DNA from 4 places in the Bacillus sp. THAF10 genome. Region 1 is predicted to be linked to each of the others. Evidence: riboswitches for the same ligand, from Rfam matches in the RefSeq annotation. Region 1 holds a riboswitch; each other region holds the start of a gene.
What was found. A riboswitch is a leader RNA that binds a small molecule or an ion and turns the genes downstream of it on or off. The one in region 1 is predicted to bind S-adenosylmethionine.
Positions count from the first base shown of each region.

Region 2: another riboswitch for S-adenosylmethionine. It lies ahead of mtnK (S-methyl-5-thioribose kinase); the one in region 1 lies ahead of FIU87_RS17285 (methionine ABC transporter ATP-binding protein).
Region 3: another riboswitch for S-adenosylmethionine. It lies ahead of FIU87_RS04820 (methionine ABC transporter ATP-binding protein); the one in region 1 lies ahead of FIU87_RS17285 (methionine ABC transporter ATP-binding protein).
Region 4: another riboswitch for S-adenosylmethionine. It lies ahead of FIU87_RS01400 (methionine biosynthesis PLP-dependent protein); the one in region 1 lies ahead of FIU87_RS17285 (methionine ABC transporter ATP-binding protein).

Region 1 covers NZ_CP045403.1:3,336,026-3,340,237, forward strand. The annotation lists gene FIU87_RS17275 (MetQ/NlpA family ABC transporter substrate-binding protein) at 1-485, opposite strand, end outside; gene FIU87_RS17280 (methionine ABC transporter permease) at 505-1,161, opposite strand; gene FIU87_RS17285 (methionine ABC transporter ATP-binding protein) at 1,154-2,179, opposite strand; SAM riboswitch class I at 2,281-2,397, opposite strand; gene FIU87_RS17290 (diacylglycerol/lipid kinase family protein) at 2,479-3,369, opposite strand; gene FIU87_RS17295 (hypothetical protein) at 3,427-3,762, opposite strand; gene FIU87_RS17300 (MFS transporter) at 3,883-4,212, opposite strand, start outside.
Region 2 covers NZ_CP045403.1:1,395,177-1,399,388, forward strand. The annotation lists gene mtnA (S-methyl-5-thioribose-1-phosphate isomerase) at 1-893, opposite strand, end outside; gene mtnK (S-methyl-5-thioribose kinase) at 890-2,086, opposite strand; SAM riboswitch class I at 2,183-2,285, opposite strand; gene cspD (cold-shock protein CspD) at 2,765-2,962, shown strand; gene FIU87_RS07375 (carbon-nitrogen family hydrolase) at 3,417-4,199, opposite strand.
Region 3 covers NZ_CP045403.1:896,634-900,845, reverse strand. The annotation lists gene FIU87_RS04835 (anti-sigma factor) at 1-61, shown strand, start outside; gene FIU87_RS04830 (hypothetical protein) at 106-897, opposite strand; gene FIU87_RS04825 (hypothetical protein) at 912-1,517, opposite strand; SAM riboswitch class I at 1,711-1,814, shown strand; SAM riboswitch class I at 1,991-2,094, shown strand; gene FIU87_RS04820 (methionine ABC transporter ATP-binding protein) at 2,184-3,215, shown strand; gene FIU87_RS04815 (methionine ABC transporter permease) at 3,205-3,855, shown strand; gene FIU87_RS04810 (MetQ/NlpA family ABC transporter substrate-binding protein) at 3,871-4,212, shown strand, end outside.
Region 4 covers NZ_CP045403.1:254,831-259,042, reverse strand. The annotation lists gene cydD (thiol reductant ABC exporter subunit CydD) at 1-959, opposite strand, end outside; gene FIU87_RS20835 (hypothetical protein) at 1,126-1,272, opposite strand; SAM riboswitch class I at 2,087-2,207, shown strand; gene FIU87_RS01400 (methionine biosynthesis PLP-dependent protein) at 2,324-3,442, shown strand; gene metC (cystathionine beta-lyase) at 3,439-4,212, shown strand, end outside.

The DNA.
Region 1 (4,212 bases):
CCATCTTTTAACGTGATAAGTCCTTTTTCCTCAAGCATACTAAGAATTCTGCCATGGTCGGCAACAGAGTTACTCATCAGAATTTCCGCACCTTCTGGGAGATCCTCAAGGCTGTCATATTTCTTTGAATACACACCAATTGGCTCTATGTGAACGCCGCCTACACTTACAAAATCGTAGTCATTTTCTTCAATTTGCGATTTTAAATATGGCTCGTGTTGGAAAAAGTTTGCGTCAATATCCCCATCACGAAGTGTTTGATTTGGAATAACATAATCGGTAAATGTTTGGATATCCAGTTCGATTCCTTTTTCTTCAAGTAACGGTTTTGCTTCTTCAAGAATTTCTGCGTGAGGTACATTAGATGCACCAATCACTAATTTTCCTTCTTCTATCTTGGAGCCACCTTCTTTTTCCCCATTTCCACATGCAGCAAGAACCAATATTAATAATGAGACTGCAAAAAGACTTATTACCTTTTTCATCTGTACATCCCTCTTTCTGTTAACGTTTGTCTAATTTGTTTGTTATTAAATCACCAATGTATTGGATGATAAATACGATAATTAAAATAATGACGGTACATACTAATGTTACTTCCCAATTATTACGTTGGAATCCATCCAAGAAGGCCAGGTTTCCAAGTCCACCTGCTCCAATAATGCCTGCCATCGCAGTGTAACTGACAATCGCGATAGCTGTAACTGTGATCCCCGAAACTAAAGCTGGCATCGATTCCGGAAGTAATACTTTCCAAATGATTTCTGTAGTCTTTGCCCCCATGGAACGAGCTGCTTCGATGACACCTTTATCTATTTCACGTAAAGCAATCTCTACCATCCTTGCATAGAAAGGTGCTGCACCAATTATCAAAGCTGGCAGCGCTGCATTAGCCCCAATAATCGTACCCATAATCGTTCTTGTGAATGGAATCAATAAGAAGATTAAAATTACAAAGGGAATAGAACGAAATATATTAACAAAAGCAGCGACCAAACCATTGATGAAACGATTTTGCCATATGTTTCCTTTAGCCGTCAAAAAAAGCAGTAAGCCAAGGACGATTCCTAAAACAAACGTAGCGACAACAGAGATACTGCTCATATAAAGCGTTTCAACGGTAGCATCCCACATCTTGTCCCAATTTACCCGCTCAAGCATGTGTGATCACCTCCAACTCCACTTGCTGCTCTTTAATAAAATCAAGGGCACGTTCAAGCTCTTCCTGCTCACCATCTAAATGAACAAATAAAGAACCATATGCTCCATTTTGCGTTTGTGATATTTTCCCTTGCACAATGTTTACTTCTATAGGAAACTTACGTATCAAATTTGTGATTAACGGCTGTTCGGCAGAAGTCCCAACAAAGGTTAATTGAATCACTTGCCCACGTGGATATTCTGCTAATAAATGCTCGATGGTTTCTTGTGTTTCTTCAGGCTCTGTTACCTGTTTGACAAAACGTTTCGTAATATCCTGTTCTGGTTTTCGGAATACGTGAAGAACATCCCCTTGCTCAACAACCTTTCCATTTTCCATCACTGCTACACGATGACAAATTTTTCGAATAACATGCATTTCGTGAGTGATTAACACAATCGTTAAGGACAATCGTTTATTGATGTCCACAAGCAGCTCTAAAATAGAATCTGTTGTTTGTGGATCTAAGGCAGAAGTTGCTTCATCACATAAGAGAACTTTCGGATTGTTCGCTAGTGCTCTGGCAATTCCAACCCGCTGTTTTTGCCCTCCACTTAACTGAGATGGATAAGAATCTCCTCTACCTTCTAAACCAACGAGTTTAATTAATTCATCCACTCTTCGATTTCGTTCCGAACGTCCTACACCTGCAATCTCTAAGGGAAAGGCGATGTTTTCTTTTACTGTTCTCGACCATAATAGGTTAAAGTGTTGAAAAATCATGCTGATTTCTTGGCGTGCCTTACGAAGCTCAGGGCCTTTAATTTTCCCGAAATTTCTTCCAGCAACATCGACTACACCATCAGTTGGCGTTTCTAATCCATTTAACATTCTAATCAAGGTACTTTTTCCTGCTCCACTATATCCAATGATTCCGTAGATTTCTCCTTGATTAATGGATAGATCTATATTATCAACGGCTGTAACGGGACCGTTTCTAGTTTTAAAAACCTTTGTAACTCCTTGAAGTGATATCAAAACCTACACCTGCTTTCTCATAGTCCTCTAGTTAGCGTACCCCAAACTAAAAAATCCCTTCTGCCAAATGAGCAGAAAGGATTATATGTAAAGGGTCCTTCCTCTCATCTGCCAAAGCAATTAATAACGCTTTGTGTGACTTGGCACCATTTCAACAATTACTTGTTGACGGTTGCCGGGTTTCATCGGGCACGTCCCTCCACCACTCTCGATAAGAGATAAAATATAAAGTTTGGGTAATTTGAATTAACGATTGCTATCGTATCATGGTGATAATTAGACTGTCAACTAAAAACTTTCTATAAAACATTTAGTGCTTTTTCCTCTATTTTAAATTTGAATTTTTCGTGGCTAATAATTTCTCCATCACACTGAAGTACCATTTTACCTGTTTGTTTAAGACACACTTTCTGTCCCCTCGTCATACTAACATGACGATGTTTTACATGTGCTCCTTTAATTACTAGGGGAAATACAAACAAAAGCTCAAAGCGACTGATCCCAGAAACTACACACATATCCAGCTTTCCATCGCGGGCATCCGCTTCTGGACATATTTTTAACCCGCCCCCATAATAAGGCAGGTTCGCCATGGCAATGAGCCATACATCTTTATAAATCCTTTCATTGCCGTCTATGTTAACTACAACATCAGAAGGTTGATAGGTAAATAGAACTTTAAAAATATTTACGATATATGCTAAACTTCCAAGGCGAATTTTATTTAAGAAGCTTTTTGATGAGGATGCATTTGTTACCTCTGCTACCTTTCCATCAAACCCCATCCCAGCTATGGATAGAAAATATCTATCTCCAGCCTTCCCAATATCTATCTTTTTAGCTTCAAAGGTAAGGATGCGCTCTAATGCTTTATGAGGTGCAAAGGGAATGTTCATACTTCTTGCATAATCATTTCCCGATCCTGATGGAATTACGCCCAGAGGAATATTTTTATATACTAAACCATTTATGACCTCATGAATCGTTCCATCTCCGCCAATTACCACAACAGCTGAAACCTCTTTTTTTAGTTTTCCAATGATTTCCTTAGCATGTCCTTGCTTTTCTGTATATTCTACAAGAAAATCTACCCTTTTTTCTTTCATTAACTTCTCTATTTTTGTCCAAACCTTAAGACCTCTTCCATTACCTGAGATCTTGTTGACAATAAAAAAATACAAAAAACCCACCGCCTATTTTCTCTTTTTCTACCCTTTATATTCTCTATAAGCAGTAGGTTATCCTTTTTAGCTCACGCCTTTTTGCACTGGCTTGTTTACTAAGGTAAACAATGAATCCATCAGCAGATATTGTCTAAACGACCCCTTAAACTGGAGACTCTTGAGATCCCTCATCTTAGTTCCGTTAAGCATTTTCACGACCTCTTCCCGCGATCCTTCAATACTAACGTCAATGGAGACTGGCTTTATTTCTAGCTGTAATTGGTTTTTGGTAACAGAAAAAATGAACTTCTCTCCATCTACAATCAGGCAGCAGCAGACATTGTAATACGGTAAAATTTCCATTAAATGCGATTTTGCCATCGCTCTTTTTAGAAACATTTCCAGAATTTCTTTTACCACACCAACCACCCCCTTTATAAGAAATATTCCTCTTCGCAAAAGAAAAACCCTTTAAAATAACAAGAACAATTACCGATAATTTCCGATAATTGTTCTTCATTTCCCAAGAAATATGTCAGTCTATGATGTCTTAACAACGGCTTTTGCTATACTTACCGTCGATTTTTCCCTAAACATCAAATAAAAGAAGATAGAGCTTGTCAAATAAAGAACAGCTGTAATGGAGAAAACAATCGAATATCCCCAATATTCCCCATAAACTAAGACAATGCCCATTGAAACCGGCCCCATACTTGCCCAACCTAGTGAAAACACCATTTGATTCATGGAATTAGCAAAACCTTTTAAAGAGTTATCCACTTTGTCCATCATCATGGAGGAAATGATTGGATTGGCCGCATTCATTAAGGCTTGCCTAAATAAAAAGCCAAGTGCAGCTAGCCAAAAAAC
Region 2 (4,212 bases), 1.9 Mb from region 1:
GTGACTTCATCAGGATTTCTTTCTTCAATGATAATCGAATCTCCAGTTGCTATTGAAATATCAAATGTGGACAAGGGAGCAGCTACATAGAAGGGTATACCAAAAGCCTTTGCCAAAATAGCAAGTCCGTATGTTCCAATTTTGTTTGCGGTATCTCCGTTTGCAGTGATTCTGTCCGCTCCGACGATGATAGCACTTATATTTTTTTTCTTTATGGTATGTGCTGCCATATTGTCTGTAATAAGGGTTACATCCACTCCTGCATTTTGCAGCTCCCAAGCAGTTAGTCTTGCACCTTGTAATACAGGTCTTGTTTCACAAGCAAATACTTTTAAAGGGAAATTTCTCTCTTTTGCAAGGTAGAAGGGAGCGAGTGCAGTGCCATACCGAGCAGTAGCAATAGAGCCTGCATTACATATTGTTAAGATATGATCATTTTTCTTAAACAGAGTTAAGGCATGTTCGCCAATTTGTTTGCAGGTAGCTTCATCTTCTTGCTGAATCTGTATTGCATGATGAAGTAAGTTTGTCTTCGCTTCATTTATTGTAACTGCCTTAAGGGCGGAATGATATAATCGATCTAATGCCCAACATAGGTTAACTGCAGTGGGTCGTGAACCCGCCAGATAATTTTTATCCTCTGTTAGTTTTTCAATAAATTCGTCCAGGCTTTTTGTTTGATATGACTTTGCAGCAAGAGCAAGGCCATATGCTGCTGTTATTCCAATGGCAGGCGCCCCTCGAACCTTTAGGGAGGATATTGCATCATACACTTCGTCTAAAGTGTAAAGGTTTAAAAATACTGTTTCTTGAGGTAGCCGTTGCTGATCTAATAGCTTTATATAGGTTTCCTTCCATTCGATGGAAACAGGAAGGGTAGAGGTAAATGTCATGATTCTTTCAACTCCTTCATATTAATTAATTCTTCAAGCGCTGAAGTGGAAGAAATCAATTCTCTATCTATAATAAGCGCCTTACCAAGAGAAAGCGCCTGTTTTTTGATGTTAATCCTTTTGGCATCAGGTTGTATAGAATCAAGGTCCGCGACATGAGCAAGACCGATTGTTCTCCGGATTATCTCACAACCTGCAAATCCAATAGCATCTTTAAAAATTTTCTCTAAAACATGTTCGAAATAGTGAGGTGTTGTTGTGAATTTTTCTACACTTTCCTTGTCCCAAAGTGAACGAAAAACTTGAGAGAAGCTTTCCCACACATGATGAATGTGTCTAGTAATATCCCCTCTGGAATCTTCGTCCCGAGTGATGGCCTGCAATAAAATATTTGCAAAAAACTGCCCGATATCAAAGCCAATTGGGCCAAAAAAAGCAAATTCTGGATCAATGACTTTTGTATCAATCTCACTGGCAAAGATACTTCCAGTATGCAGATCTCCATGAAGCAGCGCTTCTCCACTAGTTAAAAACGATTGCTTTAGCTTCGCTACTTCCAATTTTAATTTATCATTGCTCCAAATATCTTCTACAGAGTTAAGGAGTTCTGGCTCATAATCATTTGTTTCACTATCAAAGAAAGGGTCTGTAAACACCAAATCCTCGGTGATTTTACAAAGCTCTGGATTGCTAAAAAGCTGTTGAAGCTTTTTCTTTTCTTGTTGATTCATTCCAAAATCTGATGTGTAAAATAACGTTTTGGCTAGATATTCTCCAATATGTGAGGACACAAGAGGGAATGCCTTGCCAGAAATAAAGCCATGTCGGACAATTTCTAAATGTGATAAGTCCTCCATTATCGTAATTGCCAGTGTTTCATTCGTATAGTAAACCTTTGGAACAAGATTAGGCACAAAGGTAGCAGCATTCTTTAAATAATTTCCCTCAATCGTCGCTCTGTGTAGAGTAAGAGGCCAGCTTTCACCTACAACCTTAGCATAGGGAAGTGCCTGTTTTACGATAATTCCTGTGTTATTTTCATCTGTAATATGAAAAACTAAATTTAGATTTCCGTCTCCAATTTCTCGGCAGGCCAATAATGATCCTTCTTTAAAAAAATTTAGCTCCTTGGCAAGTGTAACAGCGGTTGCCTCTGTTAGTGGTTCATAGTCTTTCGCTAAAGTAACTGTCATGGTTTTCTCCCCCTATATTGAAATAAAATACAGCGGGGCTATTACAATAATAAAAGCCCCTTTCCACAAGAAAGAGGCTTGAAGTTAACTTCTCCCCTCTTATCTGTCAGAAAAATTTCTGCAAGAATTAGCACCGTGCTTGAAAAAGTCGGTTGCCGGGTTTCATAGGGCCAGTCCCTCCACCTGCTCTTGATAAGAGTAAAACAACATATTTAATTAGTTGGCTTTGTTAATGATGAACGGTGATTTAAAGAAGTTTCTAGCTGGTGATTGTAGCAAATGCGTAGACTCCAGCGGGATTGAAGCGAGTGACTGGAGAGCCCACAGGCGTAGCCGAGGAGGCTCCAGTATCGCCCCGCGGACGCGAAGCAATTTGCGAAAATCAACAGCGTTGTTCAACAAAGCTGATTATTTAGAAAATTATCACTTGTTGAAAATAATAACAAGGCACTTGGAAAAATGTCAACATCTTTTTGCAATCTGATTATTTTGAAAAATAACAAAAGATAATATGAATAATTTGGATTTAACCTTGAAAAAAACATAAGTACCTGTTATTATTAAACTATTATTTTTGTTCGTGAATATGGAAAGTCAGAAACAAAGTTTTCGTCTTGAAATGTTTGAAAGAGCAAGAATAGTAATATTTACGTGGGTTAACCACAAGGAGGAACAAACATGTTACAAGGTAAAGTAAAATGGTTTAATGCAGAAAAAGGTTTTGGATTCATCGAAGTTGAAGGTCAAGACGATGTATTCGTACACTTCTCCGCTATCCAAGGCGACGGCTTCAAAACTTTAGAAGAAGGTCAAGAAGTTTCTTTCGAAATCGTTGAAGGTGCTCGTGGACCTCAAGCTGCTAACGTTACAAAATAATGCTAGCCAAATAGAAAGGACCCTAGTGATAGGGTCCTTTTATTTTTTGTTCAATTTTTCGATTTTAATACGACAAGCTCCATGCGCCTGCGACTAGCAAACTTCCCTCGCCTCCTTACGATAAGGCAACATCGACGCTCGAGCTCTTCGTGTTTTCTTTATCTCATACGGTTCAGTGCCACGAAAAGTGAAGCGGCTTGTTCAGCCGCTGCAACTAGACAAAGTTTGTACGTCGCAAAACGGGCGCATTTCGCTTTTGATACATCAAGCTCCATGCGCCTGCGACTAGCAAACTTCCCTCGCCTCCTTACGATAAGGCAACATCGACGCTCGTGCTCTTCGTGTTTTCTTTATCTCATACGGCTCAGTGCGACAAAAAGTGAAGCGGCTTGTTCAGCCGCTGCAACTAGACAAAGATTGTACGTCGCAAAACGGGCGCATTTCGCTTTTGATATTAATAGTATTGTGGTCTTCTATCTTCAAAGATTGGAATTTTTTTTCGTACTTCATCGACTTTTGCTAAGTCTACAGTGGCTGTAATAATTTCTTCTTCTTCACCTGCTTCAGCCAAAATTTCTCCCCAAGGATCAATAATCATGGAATGCCCTGCGAAGGTGTTTTTCGGATCTGCGCCTGAACGGTTGCAAGCAATCACATAACATTGATTTTCAATTGCTCGTGCAATTAGTAACGTTCGCCAGTGTTCCACGCGCGCAAGTGGCCATTCTGCAACGACGAAAATCGCTTTTGCCTGTTTCGTTGTATGGGCGCGAATCCATTCAGGAAATCTTATATCATAGCAGATGAAGCCTGCACAAGCTTCGCCATCTAGCTCAAAAAGCCCGTCTGTTTTTCCGGGTTGTAAAAAGTGGTGTTCATCCATGAGTCTGAACAAGTGAAGCTTGCTATATTCTCCGACCACTTCTCCGTCTTTATTTACTGTTAACATCGTATTATAAATTCCCTTATTTGTTTTTTTGGCAACAGAGCCCCCAACAATATGTGCACCAACTTCTTTTGCAGCTGATTTGAGTAACTTTGTTGTTACGAAACCACCAGAGTCCGCTATTTTATCAAGTCGTTCTAAATCATAGCCTGTCGACCATAGCTCAGGAAGCACGATTATATCAGGGTGTTCTTCCCCAGCTTTCTTTATTAATTCACACACTTTATCAATGTTTTTTTCAGGATCTCCAAAAGCTATATCAAATTGAATACAAGCAATTTTCCAGCTCATAATCTTTCCTCCC
Region 3 (4,212 bases), 1.6 Mb from region 1:
AGAGCCGCAAAAAGGAAACGAATTGCCTGAAGGGAAAGTACTTCTTTCTGCAGGTTTATAAAAAAGCAAAAGCTCAAAGCACCATATTGGCGGCTTTGAGCTTTTTTATTCTGCAATGAATTTTTCCCCTGTAATGATTGGAAAAAGCTCTGCTGCGGAAGCTTCTGAGAGCTTTGCATACTTTGCTTCTCCCTCTACTACAACCTCCATGCCATCGCCGAGTGGGGTAACCCACAAGGCATAGGTGGAGCCGTTCATGTGAAATCGATAGTCAGGGTCTCTTACCATCTCCACTTTCACTTTACTTTCCCCGAACCTATTTGCAAAGAAATCTTCCAATCGTTGAAGTTCTGTGGCCGCTTCCACTATTTTCACCGTTTCATACCCAGCGTCTGTGCGCTTCTCTACCTTTACTGGCTGAAGCTTTTGGGCGTTCTCTTTTTTCGCCAGCCACTTTTCATTGCTGCCATGAACTTCTTCTCTCGTTTTTCCATCCAGTGAATATGGTGCACCTGCTAACGCTTCATCCGAATACGGAAAGGACCACCCACCAACAACCTTGTTCTCAATCAGAAATACGGTTGCATGACTTTTCCCTTTTTTATATTGATCATCTAACGGATGACCACTGACTAAAAAGTGAACAGTAGCCATCACTTCATCCAAATAATCATCTAATTCCCCGTATTGCACACTTAGCAATTGGTCATTGGGCATCACATTGACAAAGTTCCGTTTAAACTCTATTTCCCCTTCCTCTTCAAAGGAAACAATCGAATAGCCTAATCCTTCTAAATGAGACTTTGCAATTTCTCCTTGTTCACTGAGCGTCGCAACACTCATATTATAGCTACAACCACTTACCAAAAACACACAAATAAGGAGCATCCACTTCATCTAAGCACCTCCCTTTAATTTAGTAGCATCTGTAGATCACTTTGCTTTTCATAAGATAAGCGATTTAATCCTCGTAAAATATCAATCCAAAAATCATCTGTGATGCTAATCTCAGCACTGCCTTCCTCATTTAGCTCCAAATGCTGTGTCCGTCTATGAAGCTCTTTTATGCAGTTACTATTAAATAAGACCAACATTTCCACCTTTTTAACAAAGGTATCGTCCACATCCATCCTAGTTTTTATTTCAAGTTGCCCCTGCTGTCTGTTGAACACGGCTTCTGTTAAAAACGCAGCACTTGCAATCGAATACGCATCATGTTGATAACGGTCTAAGTGGACCGCCAGTCCGTGGTAATCCTCATAATATCGCACTTGAACATAGACGTTTTCTCTCACCTGAGCGAGTTGCTCTTGAGAAAGAGTCCCCTCGTTCAAAATAGCTTTAAAAATTCTATCGTTATCTTCAAAGCTAGCTATAAAATGAGAGGTATCATTCCGTACCGCTGCAGAATGGTACTCTGCATAGCCTTTATTGATTTTATATGTATTAATTAATGCTACCACTACCATAATAAAACTTAGAAAACTAATGCTAATTACAATACTAGACTTCTTCAACTCACTTCTCTCCTTTGCCATATATCCCCATTAAATATGACGAATTGGAACACCCATAGGTTTCATTTTTCAAAATATTTTCATAATAAGCCCAGCAAGGACGTAAGCGTTTACACAATCATTTATTGTAAAAAAACCTATTGACACTCAAAAAAAACCATACTAAACTAAGCATCAATCAAATAAAACTTTTTTCTTATCCAGAGAGGTGGAGGGAACGGCCCTGTGAAACCTCGGCAACAGGCTTGCATAAGCACTGTGCCAATTCCATCAAGCGATTCGCTTGAAAGATAAGAAGAGCAAAAGTTCACCCGGACTAAAAACCTCTTCTTATCTATGTAGGAAGAGGTTTTTTGTTTTTGTAATAGACGAATGCATCTTTTCACAATCTTGAGACCCCGCAGGCAAAGCCGAGGAGGCTCAAGGTCGCCCTTAGGAAGTCATAAGCGACGTATAACAACTTTATAATTGTTTTCTTATCCAGAGAGGTGGAGGGAATGGCCCTATGAAACCTCGGCAACAGGCTTACATGAGCACTGTGCCAATTCCATCAAGCAATTCGCTTGAAAGATAAGAAAGAGCATCGATCCCCCAATGCCCTTTTCTTGTCTTTTCAAGAAAAGGGTATTTTTTATATTTTTTCAAGAAACGGAGGAAGCACCCAGCATGATCTCATTTAAAGATGTTAAAAAGGTATACAAAAGTGGTGATAAGGAGGTTCATGCCCTTGATGGTATTGACCTCAACATTGAAGAAGGAGAAATTTACGGTGTCATCGGTTTTAGTGGAGCCGGCAAAAGCTCGCTCATTCGTTGCGTGAACCTGCTTGAGCGTCCGACTTCAGGAAGGGTTTTGATAGGCGGAGTAGATTTAACCCAGCTTTCCCCGAAAAAAATTCGCGAAGCCAAGCGAAAAATCGGCATGGTCTTTCAACATTTCAATCTTCTAAACTCGAAAACCGTGTATGAAAATGTTGCAATGCCCTTAATCATTAGTGGTACAAATAAGGCAGAAATAAAAGAAAGAGTGAAGGAGCTACTCGAATTTGTCGGGCTTGCTGATAAAAAAGACAATTACCCTGATCAGTTATCAGGCGGACAAAAACAACGTGTTGGTATCGCCAGAGCCCTTGCCACAAGGCCTTCTGTCCTGCTTTGTGACGAAGCAACCTCCGCTCTTGATCCACAAACAACAAGCTCCATCCTAGAGCTTTTGAAAAAAATAAACAAGGACTACAAAATTACCGTTCTCATGATTACGCATGAAATGTCCGTCATCCGCGACATTTGTGATAAAGTCGCTGTTATTGAAAAAGGAAAAATCATTGAGCATGGAACAGTATTTGATTTATTTTCTAACCCACAAACAGAAACAGCACGCAACTTTGTCAGCTCCGTCTTAAATGACAAGCTGCCAAAATCGATTCTAGAGCTCGTAAGCAACAAAGATGACCATCAAGGAGTTTATCGCATTAACTTTGTTGGTGCCTCCACTGGCCAGCCCTTTTTGTCTCAGGTGGCCAAGAAATTTAAAGTCGACGTCAATGTGCTCTTCGGTAACATAACAGAGCTTCAAGGAATTCCATTTGGTAATTTGATCGTGGAGTTAAAAGGAGAGCCATCTGAAATAAAAAGAGCCCTATTTTACATCCAACAAGAAAAAGTTCTAGTGAAAGAGGTGAACGCACATGCGAGTTAGACCAGATCAGATTATTGATGCCTTACTTGAAACAGTATCGATGGTAAGCTTCTCCTTACTGTTCTCCGTCCTACTGGGCTTGCCGCTTGGTGTGCTCCTAGTGGTTTCAAGAAAAGGACATATTTTAGAAAATACTTACCTATTTAACCTAATAAATCCTGTCATAAACGTATTTCGCTCGATACCGTTCATCATTTTACTTGTTGCCATCATTCCGATTACCAGATTGCTTGTTGGTACCTCGATCGGGACCGCAGCAGCAACTGTACCTTTAATTTTTTACGCAGCGCCATATTTTGCAAGACTCGTAGAAAACTCACTTCTCGAGGTGGAGCCAGGTGTTTTGGAAGCAGCAGAAGCAATGGGGGCGACACCAAGGCAAATCATTTTCAAATTTTTGCTACCAGAAGCATTAAGCTCCCTCGTCTTAGCCATCACGATCGCCACCATTGGACTTATTGGGGCATCCGCCATGGCAGGGGCTGTTGGCGGGGGTGGCCTTGGTGATCTTGCCATTACCTATGGCTACCAGCAATTTGACGAAGTAACGATGTTAATCACCGTCGCCATCCTTGTGGTATTGGTACAGGGTGTTCAGAGTTCCGGAAATATTTTATCAAAAAAAATTAGAAGACGATAAGGAGAGAAAGACATCATGAAAAAATTACTAGGTTTTGCAGGATTATTTTTATTACTACTGGTAGCGGCAGGCTGCTCAGATGATGAGAAAACAGTAAAAATTGGCGTAAGTGGTACTGACACAAGAATTTGGGACTTTGTAGCTGAAAAAGCAGAAAAGGAAGGAATTAATATCGAAATTGTCACTTTTAATGACTATGTGCAGCCAAACCTTGCCCTTGCACAGAAGGAAATTGATGCAAACGCATTTCAGACCATCTCTTATTTTGAAGCATTTATTAAAGAGCACGACTTAGACTTATCACCAATTGCGACCACTGTTATTGCCCCACTCGGTCTATACTCTGAAAAACATGAA
Region 4 (4,212 bases), 1.0 Mb from region 1:
TCCATCGCTGCTTCCTCTTTGTTTAATTCATCGAAGATTTTCTGCGCAGCTCCCATGCTTCCACGACCTGTGTGGAAGGCACTACCGAGCTCTTTTAAATAGAGATAAAATTCCGGTGCTAATACTAGAACAAAAAAGGCCGTGAAAAAGCTGATATTTTCAAAGACAACAAGCTGAAAGCCTGCCTCCAATGCGATAAGCCCAATGGCAAGCATCGAAATAAATTCCAGCATCAGCGCTGATAAAAAGGCAATTTTCAACACTTCCATCGTGGCATCGCGAAAGCTTAGACTGCTATTCTCGATTGTGTGCTCCTGCTTTTGCGAGCGATTAAACAGCTTTAAGGTAGTTAACCCCTGTAACGTATCAAGAAAGGTCCCGGAAAAAGCATTTAGCTTTTCCATTTGTTCTTCTGATTTATTCTTCGTCTTCAACCCAACAACAATCATGAAAATCGGGATAAACGGAGCGGTGACTAAAATAATGAGACCGCTGTTGACGTGCTGACTGAAGGCGGCAATTAAGATGATTAACGGAACAATGCTAGATTGCATCACCTGTGGCACGTATTTACTAAAATAGGAATCTACTTCGTCCACTGCATCCATCATCACACTTACCTTTTGGCCTGATTGCCCTTGAAGCGCTGCTTGGATTGGACTTTTAGATAGTTTTTTTAATAGCGAGGCTCTTAGCTCCTTTTTCACTTTAGCAGCAAGCTTCACACCGGTAATTCCATTTAGATAAGTGAGGGCTGCTCGTGCTGCTAAAACAGAGAGTAAGCCTGCAAGAAACGGTAGTATTTCTGTGAACGAGTAACCCTGAAGGAACACCCGATCCACAATGGTCACAAAGAAATACGCCTGGCCAATCACGGTCAAACCGGTGAGTACGGCAATAAAAAGAAGTCTCATTCGAATGCCTTTATGTGATTTTGCAATGGCTTTTAGGTCCGTCATGTCGTTTCCCTCGTTTCATTTTGATGATGGGATAGGTTTTGTTTGATTGTTTGTTTGTTTGTGAAAAATCTCACATACTCTTCTAGTACCCATTATATAACAGATACAATCCAATTTCTCTTTCTGTGATTGACCAATTTATGACAGATTTGGGGCGGGATTTAACCTATTGAAGTTTGATGTTGGAAGGGACAGGCTGCTTGATTCGTTTTCTTTTGCGACTGCGGTTTTTCGGTCGTCCACCACCCCTGCTCGACTCATTTTCCTCTTCGGCTCCCGTTTTTCGGTCGTCCAGCATCTCTGCTTGACTCATTTTCCTCCGCGGCTCCCTTTTTTCGGTCGTCCAACACCCCTGCTTGACTCATTTTCCTCTGCGACTCCCGTTTTTCGGTCGTCCACCACCCCTGCTTGACTCATTTTCCTCCGCGATTCCCGTTTTTCGGTCGTCCAGCACCTCTGCTTGACTCATTTTCGTCTGCGACTCCCGTTTTTCGGTCGTCCAGCATCTCTGCTTGACTCATTTTCCTCCGCGACTCCCTTTTTTCGGTCGTCCACCACCCCTGCTCGACTCATTTTCCTCCGCGGCTCCCTTTTTTCGGTCGTCCAGCACCTCTGCTTGACTCATTTTCCTCCGCGGCTCCCGTTTTTCGGTCGTCCAGCACCCCTGCTCGACTCATTTTCCTCCGCGACTCCCTTTTTTCGGTCGTCCACCACCCCTGCTTGACTCATTTTCCTCCGCGACTCCCGTTTTTCGGTCGTCCAGCACCTCTCCTTGACTCATTACACTCCGCGGCTCCCGTTTTTCGGTCGTCCTACACCCCTGCTCGACTCATTTTCCTCTTCGGCTCCCGTTTTTCGGTCGTCCAGCACCTCTGCTCGACACATTTTCGTCTGCGACTCCCGTTTTTCGGTCGTCCAGCACCTCTGCTTGACTCATTTTCCTCGGCTACTCCCGTTTTTAGGTCCACCACCAGCCTCCGTGCTCAACCCACTCTCCTCCAAACCCCTCCTTTTCCGGTCGTGTGCAATGCGCTTTCAAAAAAAATTATTGCATTTCTCGCTTTCCTGTTGTAAATTAGTAAAATAATTAAAACGTTCAGATAATACTAATAACTATATAATGAAATTTCTTATCCAGAGAGGTAGAGGGAATGGCCCGATGACACCTCAGCAACCAGCAGCGCTCAGAACAGCGTTGAAAAGGTGCTAATTCCAGTGAGCAATGTAGGTTGCTTGCACAGATGAGAAGAATGAACTTTCAACCAAAAAGTCTTCTTCTTATAAGGAGGCTTTTTTCTTTTTATCCAAATGCCTCCTCCCCCATCCTAAGGAAAACCAAAATTAGCTATCGGGAGGTCTATTCTATGTATAAAACAGACACAAAGCTTGCGCAAATTGGTAATAGAAGTGAAACAGCCACTGGAACGGTCAATCCGCCTGTTTATTTTTCCACGGCTTATCGTCATGAGGGGATTGGTCAATCGACAGGCTATGACTACACGCGTACAGGAAATCCGACGAGACATGTGTTAGAGCAAGCAATTGCGGAACTTGAAGATGGCGACCAAGGATTTGCGTGCAGCTCTGGAATGGCGGCGATCCTCACGATTCTTTCTCTTTTTAAATCAGGTGACGAACTCCTTGTTTGTAAGGATTTGTACGGTGGGACTTACCGACTGTTTGAGGAAGGCTATAAAAAATGGGGGCTGTGTTGTACGTATGTGGATACCACAAACCTAGAAGAAATCAAAGCAGCGATTACCCCACAGACGAGAGCTATTTTTGTGGAAACTCCAACTAATCCCCTGATGGTAGAAACAGATTTAGAAGCCGTGTCACAGCTTGCAAAAGCGCGAGACATTCTTTTAATCTGTGATAATACCTTTTACACTCCTGTTCTATTAAATCCTATAAAGCTTGGTGCGGACCTTGTCATTCATAGCGCGACCAAATACCTTGGTGGCCATAATGATGTGCTTGCCGGACTGATTGTTGCAAAAGGCAAAGAGCTTTGCGAATCGCTAGCGCTTCACCATAATGCCGCAGGTGCGGTCCTCAGTCCTTTTGATTCTTGGCTATTGATGCGGGGCATGAAGACCTTGTCCTTACGTATGGAACGTCATGAAAAAAATGCGAAGGCCATTGCAGAGTATCTCAAAACACACCCAGCCGTAACCGATGTGTTGTATCCGGGGAGGGGCGGAATGCTGTCCTTTCGCATTCAAGAGGAAGCCTGGGTGAATCCGTTTTTGCAAAACTTACAGCTAATCACCTTTGCTGAGAGTCTTGGTGGCGTGGAAAGTTTTATCACCTATCCAGCAACCCAAACGCATGCCGATATACCAGAGGAGATTCGCATCAAAACCGGCGTTTGTAACAGGCTGCTTCGTTTTTCTGTTGGTATAGAAGACGCTGATGATTTAATACGTGATGTAGAGGCTGCCCTAAAAGCAGCATCCATTCAAAAGGAGGTCCTATCGTGAGCCATTCTTTTCAAACGAAATTGTTGCACAATCAGCATAAGGTCGATAAGCAAAATGGGGCGGTCAGTGTGCCAATCCAGCATGCTTCCACCTTCCATCAGTTTGATATCGATAGTTTCGGAAAATATGACTACGGCCGCTCGGCAAATCCGACGAGAGAAGCTTTGGAAGAAACCGTTGCCCAGCTGGAAGAAGGAACGAGAGGCTTTGCTTTTTCATCCGGCATGGCGGCAATCTCCACCTCTTTTCTCTTACTCTCGCAAGGTGATCATGTGCTGATTTCGGAGGATGTGTACGGCGGGACGTATCGGATGGTGTCGCAGGTGCTGACACGATACGGGGTTGAGCATACGTTTGTTGATATGACGGACTTGGATAGAGTAAAAAAAGCAATCAAGCCAAATACAAAGCTTTTTTACGTCGAAACACCGTCCAATCCGTTGTTAAAGGTGACCGACATCAAAGCCATTTCTGAGCTTGCTAAACACATAGATGCCCTAACCTTTGTTGATAACACTTTTTTAACGCCAGCATTGCAAAAACCGCTCGCACTAGGCGCTGACCTTGTTTTACACAGTGCAACAAAATTCTTGTCTGGTCACAGCGATGTGGTCGCAGGACTTGCGGTTGCCAAAGACCCAGAGCTTGCCAATCGACTGGCATTTTTGCAAAATTCCTTTGGAGCAGTGCTTGGGGTGCAGGATGCATGGCTTGTCCTACGAGGATTAAAAACCTTGCATGTTCGGCTAGAGCAATCGATGAAAACGGCG